One region of the Brevibacillus halotolerans genome, then DNA from elsewhere that is predicted to be linked to it. Evidence: a T-box and tRNA genes for the amino acid it is inferred to sense, from the RefSeq annotation. Region 1 holds a T-box; the other holds one or more tRNA genes.

The links. A T-box is a leader RNA that pairs with one kind of tRNA and senses whether it is charged. The one in region 1 lies ahead of serS (serine--tRNA ligase), so its partner is inferred to be a tRNA-Ser.
Region 2: it encodes a tRNA-Ser, which carries the amino acid that the T-box ahead of serS (serine--tRNA ligase) is inferred to sense. The anticodon was not compared.

The regions. Positions count from the first base shown of each region.
Region 1 covers NZ_JAPTNK010000017.1:3,329-11,566, forward strand. The annotation lists gene O0550_RS18555 (D-alanyl-D-alanine carboxypeptidase family protein) at 1-1,213, shown strand, start outside; gene pdxS (pyridoxal 5'-phosphate synthase lyase subunit PdxS) at 1,370-2,254, shown strand; gene pdxT (pyridoxal 5'-phosphate synthase glutaminase subunit PdxT) at 2,256-2,858, shown strand; T-box leader at 2,968-3,208, shown strand; gene serS (serine--tRNA ligase) at 3,258-4,541, shown strand; gene aceB (malate synthase A) at 4,992-6,605, shown strand; gene aceA (isocitrate lyase) at 6,629-7,912, shown strand; gene O0550_RS18585 (STAS domain-containing protein) at 8,230-8,238, shown strand, end outside.
Region 2 covers NZ_JAPTNK010000013.1:8,910-17,147, forward strand. The annotation lists gene O0550_RS16085 (aspartate aminotransferase family protein) at 1-766, shown strand, start outside; gene O0550_RS16090 (3-oxoacid CoA-transferase subunit A) at 782-1,480, shown strand; gene O0550_RS16095 (3-oxoacid CoA-transferase subunit B) at 1,462-2,148, shown strand; gene O0550_RS16100 (peptidase) at 2,162-3,469, shown strand; tRNA gene O0550_RS16105 (tRNA-Ser) at 3,540-3,628, shown strand; gene O0550_RS16110 (hypothetical protein) at 3,842-4,291, opposite strand; tRNA gene O0550_RS16115 (tRNA-Ser) at 4,533-4,621, shown strand; gene O0550_RS16120 (TetR/AcrR family transcriptional regulator) at 4,916-5,491, shown strand; gene O0550_RS16125 (HlyD family secretion protein) at 5,515-6,711, shown strand; gene O0550_RS16130 (ABC transporter permease) at 6,704-7,885, shown strand; gene O0550_RS16135 (DUF3907 family protein) at 7,969-8,238, shown strand, end outside.

The sequences.
Region 1 (8,238 bases):
GCAGGCTTCTGCTGCTGAGACGGCTGCCAATCTTGATCTAGTGGCGAGTTCAGCAATTTTAGTCGAGGCATCAACGGGAAAGGTTTTGTACAGTAAAAACCCAGATCAGCCATTACCACCAGCTAGTATGACTAAAATGATGACAGAGTATCTGGTATTAGAGGCTATTAAAAAAGGTAAAATTAAACAAGATGAACTTGTACCTGTTAGTGACTATGCTTTCTTTATTGCCAAAAAGAAGGATTCCTCAGGCGTGTACTTAAATGCTGGGGAAAGTCACAAGGTAAGTGAACTATATAAAGCTATGGCGATTGCCTCAGCTAACGATGCTACAGCCCTGTTAGCAGAAAAGATTGGTGGAACTGAAGCCAACTTTGTAGACATGATGAATAAAAAAGCCCAAGAGATTGGGATGAAAAATACGTTTTTTGTTACATCCACTGGATTGCCTGCTAATGAATTAGGACCTTATAAACCAGCGGATACGAGCAAGGATAATGTGATGTCTGCACGTGATGCAGCTATCTTGGCGGATCGTTTAGTGAGTGATTATCCTGAGGCATTAGAAATTTCTAAAATCCCGCGCTGGGTGTTCCGTGAAGGTCAAAAAGAAGAAATCAAGCTAGCAAACAATAACTGGATGCTTCCAGGCTTGCCGAATGAAACGCTTGGAGTAGATGGTCTTAAAACTGGTTATACGGATGCAGCACAATTTTGCTTTACGGGAACGGCTTATCGTGATGGAATGCGCCTGATCACAGTTGTCATGGGAGCTAAAACAAAAACAAGCCGTTTTGAAGAAACCAAAAAGTTATTAAATTATGGCTATAGCACCTACAAAGCTACGGAAAAACTGGGAAAAGGCGTTCCTGTTCCAGGATTTGAAAATGCGCCACTTAAAAAGGGTGTATCTCTAGAGGTTCCGGCTATTACCGCTAAATCAGTTAATGTTGTGGGTAAAATCGGAGAAGAAGCGAAAGTAACGCCGCGTGTAGAATATAAACCTTTGACCGCGCCTATTAAAAAAGGTGACGTGATTGGAACAGTCTACCTTGATACAGAAGGAAAAAGCGATTATTTGATGCCAAGCAATCAAAAGGGCGGGGTAGATTTAATAGCTGCTGAGGATGTAGAAGAAGGTAGCTGGATTCGCCTATTCTTTAGAAGTATCTTCGAATTTATCGCTAATCTGTTTAAAAGTATTGTTGGCTAATCAAGCAGGGGTAGTGCTGCCGAGGGCAGAACTTTAAAAGAAGGCAAATATTCTGTCAAGATATGTTGTCTACTTTTTCTGATTGGTTTACAATAAAAACAATGTTGCAAATCTAATCCTTTTGTAGGGATGTTCACTTATAGGGGAGGCTCACTGATGGTACAGGTAGGTACAGATCGTGTTAAACGTGGAATGGCAGAAATGCAAAAAGGCGGCGTAATTATGGACGTTGTTAACGCCGAGCAAGCTAAAATTGCGGAAGCTGCGGGTGCAGTAGCCGTTATGGCACTGGAACGCGTTCCATCTGATATTCGTGCGGCCGGTGGCGTAGCGCGCATGGCTGATCTAGGAATTGTAGAGGAAGTATTAAAAGCGGTTACGATTCCTGTAATGGCAAAAGCACGTATTGGTCATTTTGTAGAAGCACGTGTCCTTGAATCTATGGGAGTAGATTATCTTGATGAAAGCGAAGTACTTACTCCTGCTGATGACTTGTACCATATTAATAAAAAAGATTTCACAGTGCCATTTGTTTGTGGAGCGCGTGATTTGGGTGAAGCTCTTCGTCGTATCGGAGAAGGTGCATCGATGATTCGTACAAAAGGGGAGCCAGGAACAGGAAACATTGTTGAGGCTGTTCGCCATATGCGTACGATGCAATCACAAATCCGTAAAGTGCAAAGCATGTCTTATGATGAATTAATGGCTGAAGCGAAAAATCTTGGAGCTCCGTATGAATTGTTAGAGCAAATTCACAAAACAGGAAAGCTTCCTGTTGTAAACTTCGCGGCTGGTGGTGTTGCTACACCTTCTGATGCTGCTTTGATGATGCAACTAGGCGCAGATGGTGTATTTGTAGGTTCCGGTATCTTTAAGTCCGAGAATCCTGAAAAATTCGCACGTGCTATTGTAGAAGCGACTACACACTATACAGATTACGAATTGATTGCACGCGTTTCGAAAGACCTTGGTTCTGCGATGACTGGAATCGAAATTTCCAAGTTGCCGCAGGCTGAGCGCATGCAGGAGCGCGGCTGGTAATATGAGTAAGACAAGAATCGGTGTTCTCGCCCTACAAGGTGCGGTTGCAGAGCATATGCGCATGCTTGAGTTGGCAGGTGCAGAAGCAATCGCAATTAAAAAGGTGGACGAGCTATCTGAGATAGATGGCTTGATCATTCCCGGTGGCGAGAGTACAACAATTAGTAAGCTCATGCATAAATACGGCTTTATGGATGCGATTCGTCAGTTTGCGAATGAGAAGAAGCCTGTCTTTGGAACATGCGCAGGCGCTATCTTAATTGCAAATGAAATTGAACATGCACCAGAAGCCCATCTAGGTTTAATGGATATGAAGGTAGCGAGAAATGCTTTTGGGCGGCAAAAGGAAAGCTTTGAAATCAAGATGCCAATCGCTGGCGTAGCTTCCGACTTTCCAGCGGTCTTTATCCGTGCGCCTCTTATCCTGAAAATCGGCAATAAGGGTGAAGTGCTGGCGAAGCATGAAGACAATATCGTAGCGGCTCGCCAAGGGCAATTTTTGGCGGCATCCTTTCATCCAGAACTAACAGATGATTATCGATTGCATAAATATTTTTTAGACATGGTGAATGAATATCAAACAACAGGGAAAGCATCCGTATAGGGTGCTTTCTTCTTTTCAAAATAAAACAGAGCGTGTAAAATGGACATAGAGCATTGTTTGCAATTGCTTACATCATGTAGTACATTTAATAACAAGAAAAACACCCATAAAAAACATGTTGATAAGAAATAGTACTCTGTTTTAATTGGTTAAGAGAGTCGATGGTTGGTGCGAATCGACCCAATGGGCAGAAGAATCCATCTTTGAGTGGTAAAGGACATAACTTTGCCCGGTCTCGCGTACCGTTATTTACGTGGAATGAAGAGGATAAGACCAGCTTGCTTACCTACGGCAGAGCGATATGGCTTATCAATGAGGGTGGCAACGCGGAGTTAACATTCGTCCCTGGTAAGTGGGATGGGTGTTTTTTATTTTGTCTAAAATTTGGAGGGGTTTTACATGTTAGACGTAAAAATACTGCGTCAGGATCTTGAAGAAGTAAGACGTCGATTGGCGCACCGTAATGAGGATATCTCCGCACTGGATCAGTTTGCTGAAGTGGATGAAAAACGTAGACAGCTTATTCAAGAAGGGGATACCCTAAAAAATAAACGTAATACAGTATCAGAACAGGTAGCTGTATTAAAGCGTAATAAAGAGAATGCAGATCATTTGATTTCTGAGATGAAGCAAGTGAATGAACGCATTAAGGCATTGGATGAAGAGCTGCGCGAGTTAGATGAACAGCTCACTATCATTCTATTAAGCCTTCCTAATTTGCCGCATGAAAGCACGCCAATAGGTACAACTGAAGATGACAATGTAGTGCATCGTGTGTGGGGAGAAGCTTCGACCTTCAGCTTTGAACCAAAGCCGCATTGGGAGGTAGCCGATGCGTTGGGTATTCTTGATTTTGAAACAGCCTCTAAAGTAACGGGAAGCCGTTTTGTTTTCTATAAAGGCATGGGAGCTCGCTTAGAACGTGCCCTAATCAACTTCATGATGGATCTTCATGCAGACAAGCATGGATACGAAGAAGTATTGCCGCCATATATGGTTAATCGCGCTAGCATGACAGGGACAGGGCAATTACCTAAGTTTGAAGAGGATGCATTTAAGATTGATGGGGTAGATTATTTTTTGATCCCAACCTCTGAGGTACCTGTTACAAATATGCATCGTGATGAGATTCTTGATGTGGCTCAACTTCCGATTAAGTATAATGCATTTAGTGCATGCTTCCGTTCTGAGGCTGGGTCAGCTGGACGTGATACACGTGGATTGATTCGCCAGCATCAGTTTAATAAGGTTGAACTTGTGAAGTTCGTGAAACCTGAGGATTCATATGAAGAGCTAGAAAAGCTGGTAAACAATGCGGAAACCGTGTTGCAAATGCTTGGCCTGCCATATCGTGTCATGAGCATGTGTACAGGTGATCTTGGATTTACAGCTGCGAAAAAATACGATTTGGAAGTATGGCTTCCAAGCTATAGCACGTACCGTGAGATTTCTTCTTGCTCTAATTTTGAAGATTTCCAAGCTCGCCGTGCCAATATTCGCTTCCGTCGCGATGCAAAAAGCAAGCCTGAATTCGTGCATACAATGAATGGATCTGGCTTGGCATTAGGTCGTACAGTAGCAGCTATACTGGAAAACTACCAACAGGAAGATGGTTCTGTTGTAATTCCAGAAGCATTGCGTCCTTACATGGGTGGAATCGATCGGATTATAGCTAAGAAATAACTGTATAAGTACAGTTTGAGTGGTAGCAATAAACTTCATAGGTAAAAGCATAACTGGTAGTCGTCTATTTAAAAGGCGGCTACCAGTTTTTTTGTGATTTTGAGTGTGAAAAAAGCTATGGATTAAGGGTTTTTTATGATAAAAAACAATTTATTGGAAAATTCATGTAAAAAAGATTGCCAATTCGGAATTAACTGTTATATATTAATTTATATAAACTTTGATTGTTATAATACAGATTTACACAGGATAAGGAGGATGCAAGATGGACTGCTACAAATGTAATGGAAATGGCGAAAACGATTGCCCACATTGCAAGGGGAAAGGTCATTCACACGAGGGAGGTTACTGTGTCTCATGCCAGGGACATGGTTTCATCAGTTGTTGCACATGTAGTGGATCAGGATTAGTTGAATAATTGAGGCAGTTATACGGAGGGGAGTGTTGAAAATGGAAAGAATTTTAACTGAAATTCAACCGTATCCAACTGACGTTCAAATTACCGGAGAGATGAATGAACGTTATCTAGAAATATTGACACCAGATGCAGTAGCTTTTCTAGCTGAGCTATCAAGATTATTTGAAGCGAGACGACAGGAACTTTTGGTAAAAAGAGAAAAACGACAACAGGAATTTGACCAAGGGAAAATGCCTCACTTTTTAGAGGAAACCAAAGACATTCGGGAAGCGGATTGGACGATTGCTCCTATTCCCGCTGATTTACAGGATCGTCGGGTTGAAATTACTGGTCCTACCTCAGATCGGAAAATGGTCATCAATGCTTGCAATTCAGGTGCTAAAGCTTTTATGGCTGATTTTGAGGATGCCAATTCCCCTTCTTGGCGAAATACGATAGAAGGTCAAATCAACATGAGGGATGCCATTAACCGCACGATTTCTTTTACTAGTAACGAAGGAAAAGTATATCAATTAAAGGAGCAAATCACTACGTTGTTAGTGAGACCGCGCGGCTGGCATTTACAGGAGAAGCATATTTATGTAGATGGTCAACCTATGTCAGCTGGTCTTGTGGATTTTGGGCTCTATTTTTATCACAATGCTAAAAAGCTTTTGGAAATAGGGTCCGGCCCGTATTTTTATCTTCCGAAAATAGAAAGCCACGAAGAAGCAAGGCTATGGAACGATGTTTTTATATTTGCTCAGCAAAGACTAGGGATTGAACAAGGAACGATTAAAGCGACAGTGCTTATAGAAACAATTCTTGCAAGCTTTGAAATGGATGAAATTTTGTATGAACTGCGGGATCACAGTGCTGGACTTAACTGTGGACGATGGGATTATATTTTTAGTTTTATCAAAAAATTCTGCAAAAACAGCAATATTATCTTCCCTGACCGCGCTCAAGTAACCATGTCTGTTCCTTTTATGAAAGCTTATTGCGATCTAACTATTCAGACGTGTCATAAACGTAATGCTCATGCGATGGGAGGAATGGCAGCACAAATTCCTGTTCGCAATGATGTGTTAGCGAATGAAGCAGCTTTTGAGAAGGTAAGGCTCGACAAAGAAAGGGAGGCACTGGCCGGTCACGATGGCACATGGGTTGCGCATCCTGGTCTGGTCCCAGTTGCTATGAGTGTATTTGATCAAATCATGCCTTCAGCTAACCAATTGCATCAAAAGAGAACCGATGTACAGGTATGTGCGGCAGACCTACTTGCTGTTCCAGAGGGGACGATTACAGAGCAGGGGTTACGGACAAATATTAGCGTCGCGATTCAATATATAGAGGCATGGCTGAGGGGAATGGGGGCAGTACCAATTAATAACCTCATGGAGGATGCGGCTACGGCGGAAATATCTCGTGCTCAAGTCTGGCAGTGGATTCGGCATCCAAATGGAAAATTAATAAATGGCCCTAAAATTACATGGGAATTGGTAGAGGGATTGATCCATGAGGAAATCGCTGTCTTAAAGCAGAAAATTGGTCCCGAACGTTTTGAGGCGGGAGAGTTTTCCCGAGCGATTACTTTGTTTAAAGAGGTTGTTCAGGCAGAAGAATTTATGCCTTTCATTACGATACCAGCGTATGAGTACATCTAAAAAAGGAAGAGGAGTGGAGAAAAATGACTAAAATGAAGCAGATAAAGGATTTGGAGCAGTCTTGGGAGTCTAAACGTTGGGAAGGGATTACAAGACCATATTCGGCTGAGGAAGTAGTTCGCTTACGCGGTTCCATTCAAGTCGAGCATACCTTGGCAAAGCTAGGGGCAGATCGACTTTGGAATCTGCTGCATACAGAGGATTATGTTCATGCTTTGGGAGCTTTAACGGGGAATCAAGCAATCCAGCAAGTGAAGGCGGGGTTAAAAGCTATTTATTTAAGCGGGTGGCAAGTCGCTGCTGATGCCAACCTTTCTGGCCACATGTACCCCGATCAAAGCTTATATCCAGCTAACAGTGTCCCACAAGTGGTAAAAAGAATTAATCAAGCGTTCCAGCGGGCCGATCAAATTTCTTATTCAGAAGGAAAGGAAGATGTCAATTGGTTCGCACCAATCATAGCGGATGCGGAAGCAGGGTTTGGTGGACCACTTAATGTATTTGAATTAATGAAAGCCATGATTGAAGCCGGCGCAGCAGGTGTTCATTTTGAGGATCAATTAGCCTCTGAGAAAAAATGTGGTCATATGGGGGGAAAGGTCTTAATTCCTACTCAGGCAGCCGTTAGAAATTTAATAGCTGCACGATTTGCTGCGGATGTGATGGGTGTGCCAACCATCGTGATAGCTCGTACCGATGCCAATGGGGCCTACCTGTTAACCAGCGATGTTGATCCGCGCGATCAGGAATTTTTGACAGGAGATCGTACAGCAGAAGGATTCTATCAAATACGTGGAGGACTAGATGCAGCGATTGCCAGAGGACTGGCATATGCGCCTTATGCAGATCTTATTTGGTGCGAGACATCTGAACCTAATTTAGAAGAAGCTAGACGTTTTGCCGAAGCGATTCGTGAGAAATATCCCAATAAGTTATTAGCCTATAATTGTTCTCCATCCTTCAATTGGGAAAAGAAACTAGATGAGGAGACCATCGCTTCCTTCCAGCAGGAAATCGGAAAGATGGGGTATAAGTTCCAATTTGTTACTCTAGCTGGGTTCCATGCGCTTAACCACAGCATGTTTGAGCTAGCTAACGGCTATCGGGATCGAGGTATGGCAGCATACTCAGAGTTACAGCAAGCAGAGTTTGCTAGTGAGCAGAAGGGATATACCGCAACAAGACATCAACGTGAGGTGGGCACAGGCTATTTCGATGAAGTCGCTCAAGTCATCTCAGGCGGTACTTCTTCCACGACAGCCCTGCATGGCTCAACAGAAGAAGAGCAATTTTCAGGCAGTAGATAGGAGCGGGAGTTTAGCGATAAGCTAGCATAAAGATGATAAAACCAGACGATATGAATACAAAAAAGAGCAGGTTCCTTTTTAAAAGTTACCCTGCTCTTTTTCATGCAGTAGCAAAACGATGCGGTTATGTTTTATGAAAAGTATATCAGTAATGTCGATTGCCTTTTTATGCGCATGGGGGAATCTCATTAGGTGGGATTCTCCCAATCTTTCCTATCGTCAAAGAGATGGATGAAATGCTTTTCGATTGATTCAATAGCAGATAAATGTGGTTACATGATAACAGATTAGTTATTAATGCAGAGGTGATAAAAAGAATGAACCCA
Region 2 (8,238 bases), on a different contig from region 1:
AACAGGAGCGGAAAATGTTGCGGCCTTTATCGCAGAGCCAATTATTGGCGCTTCTGGAGGCGCTGTAGTACCCCCAGACGGCTATTTTGCTCGTATCCGTGAAATTTGTACGAAGCATCACATTTTATTTATAGCCGACGAAGTTATGACAGGTGTGGGGCGTACTGGTAAAAACTTTGGAATTGATCATTGGCAGGTAACGCCTGATGTAATGACGTTGGGGAAAGGAATGAGTTCAGGATATACACCGATGGCAGCCACTATGGTGAGTGATTCCATCATGCAGACGATTGCAGAAGGCTCTGGCTCTATCATGGCAGGTCATACCTACAGCGCTAACCCTCAATCAGCAGCGATCTGTGTGTCTGTGATACGTTACATGCAACAACATCAGCTAGTGCAAAAAGCTGAACAAAATGGAAAGTATTTATTACAACACTTAAAACAAATAGAACAGGAATTTGACATTGTGGGAGAGGCACGTGGGAAAGGATTACTGTGTGGACTAGAATTTGTAAAGAACAAGCTGACGAAAGAGCCATTCGCACTCTCACATCAAGTAACCAATCGAATTATCCAGAGAGCGTTTGCTAAAGGATTGATGATTTACCCAGCTATTGGAGGTTTAGATGGAATAGCAGGCGATGCGGTCATTATTTCGCCTCCGCTTATCATTGAACAGGATGAAATTGATGAATTGATCCATTTACTGCGTCAGACTTTACAGGAAGCCCAAGCAGAGTTCACGAAAGAGGGAATTTGGTAGAAAGGAGGAGCGCATATGATATCACAATCAACCTGGAATAAAGAGATTTCATTAGAAGAAGCATTGGAGCATTTTCATGATGGGATGACATTGATGGTTGGTGGCTTTGGTGGAGTCGGTAACCCTCCTACCCTAATACAGGGACTATTGGAAAAACAAATCAAAGGACTAACACTGATTAGTAACGATACAGCTTTTCCTGATATTGGAATCGGACGATTAATTACACAGCGCCGAGTAAAGAAGGTCATTGCTTCTCACATTGGCTCTAATCCGAATGCTGGTGCCCAAATGACGGCAGGGGAGCTGGAGGTGGAATTTTGTCCACAAGGCATTTTGGCAGAAAGAGTTCGAGCAGGTGGAGTAGGTCTAGGAGGAATTTTATCTGACATCGGAATCGGTACAATTGCGGAAGAAGGGAAGCAGCAGGTGATAGTGGATGGAAAAACATTTTTAATTGAGACACCGTTAACTGCCCAAGTGGCTATCGTATCTGCTAAAAAGGCAGATCGATTTGGCAATCTTGTTTTTGATACAAGTGCGCGTAATTTTAACCCCTTGGTGGCCATGGCTGGAGATATCACGATCGTGGAAGCAGAAGAAATTGTTGAGATTGGAGAGCTTGATCCTGAAGAAATCGTGACACCAGGCGTGTTTGTAACCTATATCGTGCAAAGTGAAGGGGTGAATTGGCGATGGGCATGGGAGAAGTAACAAAAGAAGGTACGACGGAGAGCTATCGGGAGCGAATTGCTAGGCGTGCTGCTTTGGAGGTAAAAAGCGGTATGCTGATTAATCTAGGGATCGGGATCCCTACGCTTGTAGCAGATTTTATACCAGAAGAAAAATATGTTTTGTTTCATGCTGAAAATGGCATTGTAGGTACAGGTCCCACTCCCCAGAAAGGAGAAGAAAATCCGAATTTGTGCAACGCGGGAGGCTTTCCTGTTACTTTGATGCCCGGCGCTTCCTTTTTTGATAGTGCCACTGCTTTTGCGGTCATTCGCAGAGGGTTGCTAGATATGACGATTCTTGGGGTGTTAGAGGTAAGTCAGCGTGGTGATATTGCCAATTGGATTGTTCCCGGAAAACGGGTTCCTGGGATGGGCGGTGCGATGGAATTAGCACAAAAGGCAAAGAAGGTTCTAGTCCTTACTACACATTTGGACAAAAATGGTCGCTCCAAGATTGTCCGTGAGTGCAAGCTACCTCTGACCGCAAAAGGAAGTGCCGATATGATAATCACTGATATGGCAGTGATGGAGGTAAAAACGGATGGATTGCATTTATTGGAGGTTATGCATCCATACACCGTAGCAGATGTGATTGGTGCGACAGAAGCAGAGCTGTTATTTAGCGGAGAAGTAACCACTTTTATCTAAGGGGGAGACTACCATGAGCGTAAGCCAGACACTAACATGGCAGGAACGAATTCGTGAGCAGCTACAGAAGGATCGAGCAGGTGCCATAGGCTTGTTGCAGGAATGGGTGCGTGAGGCTAGCGTACAAGGGCAGGAAGCGGGGATTCAGCAGAAAATAGCCAATCACTTGGTAGAGATGGGACTTGAAGTCGATGTGTGGGAGATGACAGGTGACGAGCTTGAAAAGCTGGAGAAACATGCCTATTTTGTTTCGCCGCGTACTGAATTTTCAGGTAGTCCGAACGTAGTAGGGGTATGGAAGGGTACGGGAGGAGGACGTTCTCTTATTCTCAATGGCCATGTTGATGTTGTGCCAGAAGGAGAGCGAAAACAATGGACACAGGAGCCGTTTAGTGGAGAAATTGTGGATGGAAAATTGTATGGCCGCGGGGTAACGGACATGAAAGGTGGCAATCTCGCGTCTCTCTTAGCTATTCAAACCCTCCAACAGCTTGGTGTACGTTTGAAGGGCGATGTTATCTTTCAAAGTGTTGTAGAAGAAGAAAGCGGTGGGGCTGGGACCTTATCCACCATTTTACGTGGGTATAGAGCGGACGCTGCTTTAATACCTGAGCCAACAAATCTGAAAATTTTTCCCAAGCAACAAGGCTCCATGTGGTTCCGCTTGTTCATACGAGGCAGATCGGCACATGGAGGTACACGCTATGAAGGAGTTAGTGCCATCGAAAAAAGCATGACCGTAATCAGACAAATTCAGCGCTTAGAGCAAGAGAGAAATCAACGAATGTCAGACCCTTTATACGCGAAATTGCCTATACCGATCCCTATTAATCTAGGTGTAATACAAGGGGGAAAATGGCCATCATCTGTTTCGGATTTGGTTACAATAGAAGGACGAATGGGTGTAGCACCTGGAGAAGAAATGGAGATGGCCAAAATTGAAATGCAGGCTGCGTTACAAAAGCTTACGGAGGAAGATGAATGGTTTGTAGATCATCCTGTGGAGCTGGAATGGTACGGTGCCAGATGGGTGCCAGGAGAGGTAGAAATGGATCATCCATTGCTTGCACGATTGCAGGAGCTATATCCGTCTGTTTTTGGAGAGGCAGCGATCATAGAAGCATCGCCATGGGGGACTGATGGAGGTCTATTAACGAAGCTGGCCGATACTCCTTCTATCATTATAGGACCAGGGGTAACCCAAGTTGCACATTATCCCGATGAGTATATCGTCCTCGATGATATTTTTGCGTGTGCTGAGTTATTTGCACTGACTCTCATCGAGTGGTGTGAGCTAGCTGTTGAAAAGAAAAACTATTAAACCCATAAATTTTTTAAAAAAGGTGTTGCTATTTGATTTTTTATATGCTATATTTTTTATGTAGCAACGCGGAGGGATACCGAAGTGGTCATAACGGGGCGGTCTTGAAAACCGTTAGGCGGCAACGTCACGGGGGTTCGAATCCCTCTCCCTCCGCCATACATAAAGAATAGCAAACCGATGAGCTGAAAGGTTCCTCGGTTTTTTTGTATGCTTATATAGTGGACGTGTCTAATAGCAAGAGTACATTGTAAATCACTACACAAAATGGATATAAACATACCTATATGAAAAATCCCGGCTCGTAGCCTTAGCAGGCGTGAACCGGGATTCTTACTTAGCAAGTAAAGTTAATAGACGAATATATTGGTGTTACGGTGTTGATTTACCATCAGCAGCCTTCTGGATGTGTTGCTGAGCTAATTCACCTAGATCTTTAATATTAATGGAGAAATTAAAATTCTTATAGTAGACAGTGGCTTTCGGATCGCCCTTTTTCCCCTCAATACGGATATTCGTCGTCTTGATTTCATAGCTTCCATCTTCACGGAAATTGTAAGTGGCGTCCTTAATTTCAGAATCAATTAAAGGTCTTACAGTAGATGTGAATACTTCATCGACACCATTTACCACCTGACGTCCTATGTTCACCACTTCAGTTGGTGTATAATTGAAACCAAAGACCAGAATAGCCCCGACCACCAGACTAAATAAAACAATTTTGTACAAGGCTTTTAGAAAAAAATTAAGCACAAACACTGCCAATAAGACTAGGATAAGAATTACCCAATAATCTTTAGCAAATGTAATGAGTTGGTCCATTGCTACAAAGTCACTCCTTCATGAAAGGGTAAGAACCGTAAGGATTATGTAGGAACTTACCAAATTACGTATTTAGTCTATCATACACAATCTGGTGAACGGATACAAACGTTGCAATCATTTTAGAAAAAAATAATAAAAAAATACTTGTCTTTTTACATATGCTCTAGTATAATAATCCTTGCTGATGTATTTCGCAGGACGAAATTATTTCATACATAATGATTATCAGCTATTATATGGAGGGATACCGAAGTGGTCATAACGGGGCGGTCTTGAAAACCGTTAGGCGGCAACGTCACGGGGGTTCGAATCCCTCTCCCTCCGCCATATTGCTTACATGGGAAGCCGATGACTTGTTCATCGGCTTTTTTACTTTCATAAAAACAATTGGCTACGACTAGAAACAAGTTGCTAGGGGATGGATAATCGGTCTTAGGCTGCAATCGTTTGAAGCAGTAAGATTACGGGTATCAATAATGTAAATAGAGTACATAACGAAGATCACACCAATGAAATATGAATGAGTAATCACTTTTTTCCAAAAATACCTTGACGGTCATCAAAAAGCAGAGTACACTAATCTCTGTACTGACTGGTCAGTTTATATGGGGGTACATATTAATGAGTAAAAAGAAGGATTTAATTTATGAAAGTGCCCTGCAAGCTTTTGCCCAATATGGGTATACGGATACAACGATGGATACGATTGCAGAATTTGCCCAGGTAGCTAAGGGTACGTTGTATTATCACTTTAAGACAAAGGAGGAGTTATTCTATTATGTAAATCAAAAGGGAGTGGAAATGCTGATGGAGTCCGTCAAAGGGGCGACGGAAGATAGCAGCTTAACGCCACAGGAACGTCTTTTACACGTACTAGATGAGCATTTGCGCTTCTTTTCGGATAACAGTGAGTTTTGTTTATTGCTGTTAAGTTTCTCCTCAGGAGATATAACACGGGATAATATGGTTCGAACATTATTAGGCAATTATTTTTCTTTAATGGAGAAATACCTGGCAAACATGCAGGAACAAGGCTTTATCAAAAGCGATATGGAAACGCAGACAGTGGTATCCGCTTTGTTTGGGAGTATTGGATTTGTGGTTCTTCGCAAGATGTTCCGCAATGAGCCAGTTTATACGCTAGAGACCAGAGATACATTACTCATTTTATTTAAAGGAGCTCTGGGACTCGCTTAAATTGCGAATTGGAGTGGAAGGTTATGAGAGAGAATAAAAAGATGATGGTTGGTTTGGTTGGGTTCTTAGCAGCTATCGTACTTTTAGGTGGATACTTACTTTTTTCTGAAAAAAATAGTTATGCCGGAGGTTCCGCGAAACAAGTAACTGCTGTTGTAGAAGGGACCGAAGTAGATTTAGCCTTCAAGGTTCCAGGAACCATTGACAAGATTGATGTTAAAGAGGGCGACAAAGTAGTTGAAGGTCAACTCTTAGCTGTGCTGGGAAGCGCTGAGATTGCAGCAAAACGCGATCAGGCAGCAGCAGCGTACCAATTAGCTCAAGCGAAATTGGAGCAGGCTAAAAAAGGAGTTTCCGTTACCAGCGGATCAAGCGATGCTACGGTAAAGCAGGCTCAGGCAGCTTTGCAAGCAGCTCAAGCTAATTTGCAAGCTAACAAAAACGGGGCTCGTCCAGAAGAGATTGCGCAGCTAAAAGGAAAGCTTCAGGCAACCAAAACAGCTCGCAACTTGGCTCAGACGAACATGAAACGCATGGAGGATTTATTAAAAGAAGGGGCTATTCCAAAAATTAAATTGGAAGAATCTCAGGCTGAATTTGAAAAATACTCCGCTGAATATACGGCAACACAAGAGCAATTAAACATGGCGCAAAAAGGTGCTCGACCAGAACAGATTGAAGCACTTACAGCTCAAGTAAACCAAGCGAATGCAGCATACCAGAATGCAATTGCCGGGCTTGGTCAGGTAGGATTGCGCGAATCTGATGTAAAATCAGCAGAAGCAGGCGTAAAACAAGCAAAAGGTGCTTTGGATGAAGCAGAGGCATACTTGCGCAATACACAAATGATTGCACCTGTTAGCGGTATTGTAAAATCTATTTCCTCACAAAAAGGGGAACTTGTAGCACAAGGCTCTTCCATCATGACAATTCAAGTAGAGAACGATAAATTTGTAAAAATGTATGTGGATGAAAACCAGCTTGGCAACATAAAAGTAGGCGAGAAAACTACATTGTTTGTCCCAAGCTTAAATAAGGAAGTAAATGCGACTGTACAAATGGTGGCACCAGCAGCAGATTTTGCAACGAAGAAAGCAACACAGGAGCTAAACTCCCGTGATTTGCGAGCATTCCAAGTGAAATTGCAAGTGGAGGATATTGATGTACGCCCTGGCTTTACTGTCGAATGGCACCTAAAAGGGGCTGGCGCTCGTGAATAGCTTTTTGCAATTAGTTGCTGACGAATGGCGATCCATTTATACGAATAAAACGATACGTAATATTGTGTTTCTTGTTCCGTGTGTCTATATGCTCATGTTTGGATATTTGTATCAGGAAAAACGCGTGATGGAAATACCGACAGTGGTAGCAGACCTGGACCAAACAGAATTAACAAGAGAATTGATTAGAGCGATTGATAATGATCAAACGTTTTCAGTAACAAATATAGTTACAACAGAAGAAGAGTTACAACATCTGATGACTTATGAAGAGGCGCAGGTTGGATTTATTATTCCCAAGGGCTTGACCGTCAATGCCAAATTGGGTAAGCCAACAGAGATTTTAAATCTGATTGATGGAAGTAACATGATGGTTTCCAATACCTCTGTTCGCGCTGCGAGCTCTCTAGTGAAAACGATCTCTGGTGGAGTGACGTTAAAAAAGTTAGAGGCGAAAGGTGAATGGGGCAGTGCGGCAACAAACTTTGCGACAGGGATTGACTATCGCTATCGTATTCTGCATAACCCAACCTTTAACTATCTGGCATTTATGATCTTTGGGTTGGCCGGAACTGTTTTGCAGCAGGTAGCTTTCTTGAGTGTTTCTTTAAGCGTAACTCGCCAAAAAGAAGAAGGAACTTGGATGGATACCTTAAACGGAAATGGGTTTGTCAAAATTGCGTTAAGTAAAATAACGACTCATATGATCCTTGCCATGTTTAACTTTTTGCTAACCTATGTACTGATCTTTAAATTTTTTGCTGTTACGTACTATGGAAGCTTGAGCTTACTTTTCCTTAGCGGATTTATTTTCAATCTAGCAGTCGTGTCTATTGGATTTGCTATCTCGTTTTTCTCTTCCAATATGCTACAAGCGACACAAACAGCTATGCTAATCGCAGTACCATCATTTATGCTATCTGGATGGACTTGGCCAATTACTTCTATGCCAACAGCGATTGCGATCATAGCAAAATCCTTGCCGCTCACATATTTCCTACATTCCGTACGAGAAATTATCAGTAAAGGACACGGCTGGGAATTTGTTAGCACCGATAATCTTATATTGCTCTTTATGGTTGTCGTGGCGCTATTTGTGGCATTTGTTACGTACATGTATCAAAAGAAATATACTAGAAAAAACTATCAATCTAATTCAGAAACTGTGTTATAAAATAAAAACTTCTTGTAACTCCGGGGCAGTTTTTTTACAATAAACGTAAATCTTAATATCTGTTGCCCTAAGGAGGATTCTCTATGTCAGACGCTCATGTAAAACAGTTATGCGAAGATACCTTTATGCGGTTGAAGAAGGTTAGCATAGAAGTGGAGAGATTCCTAAATCAAACTACTTTAGCAGATTTGATTGAAAGATCTGGAGATGCTGAGGAGTATGAAGCTTACTATGGTAGCTATCTTTCTGATTTACGTCGCTTGTTGGTTTATGCAGAGAATGCCTATGAGAAGTTGGGAATCTGTCTTCGACGTGCTCGCTTTAACGAGGAGTTTGCCGAAGAAGCCCTCTAT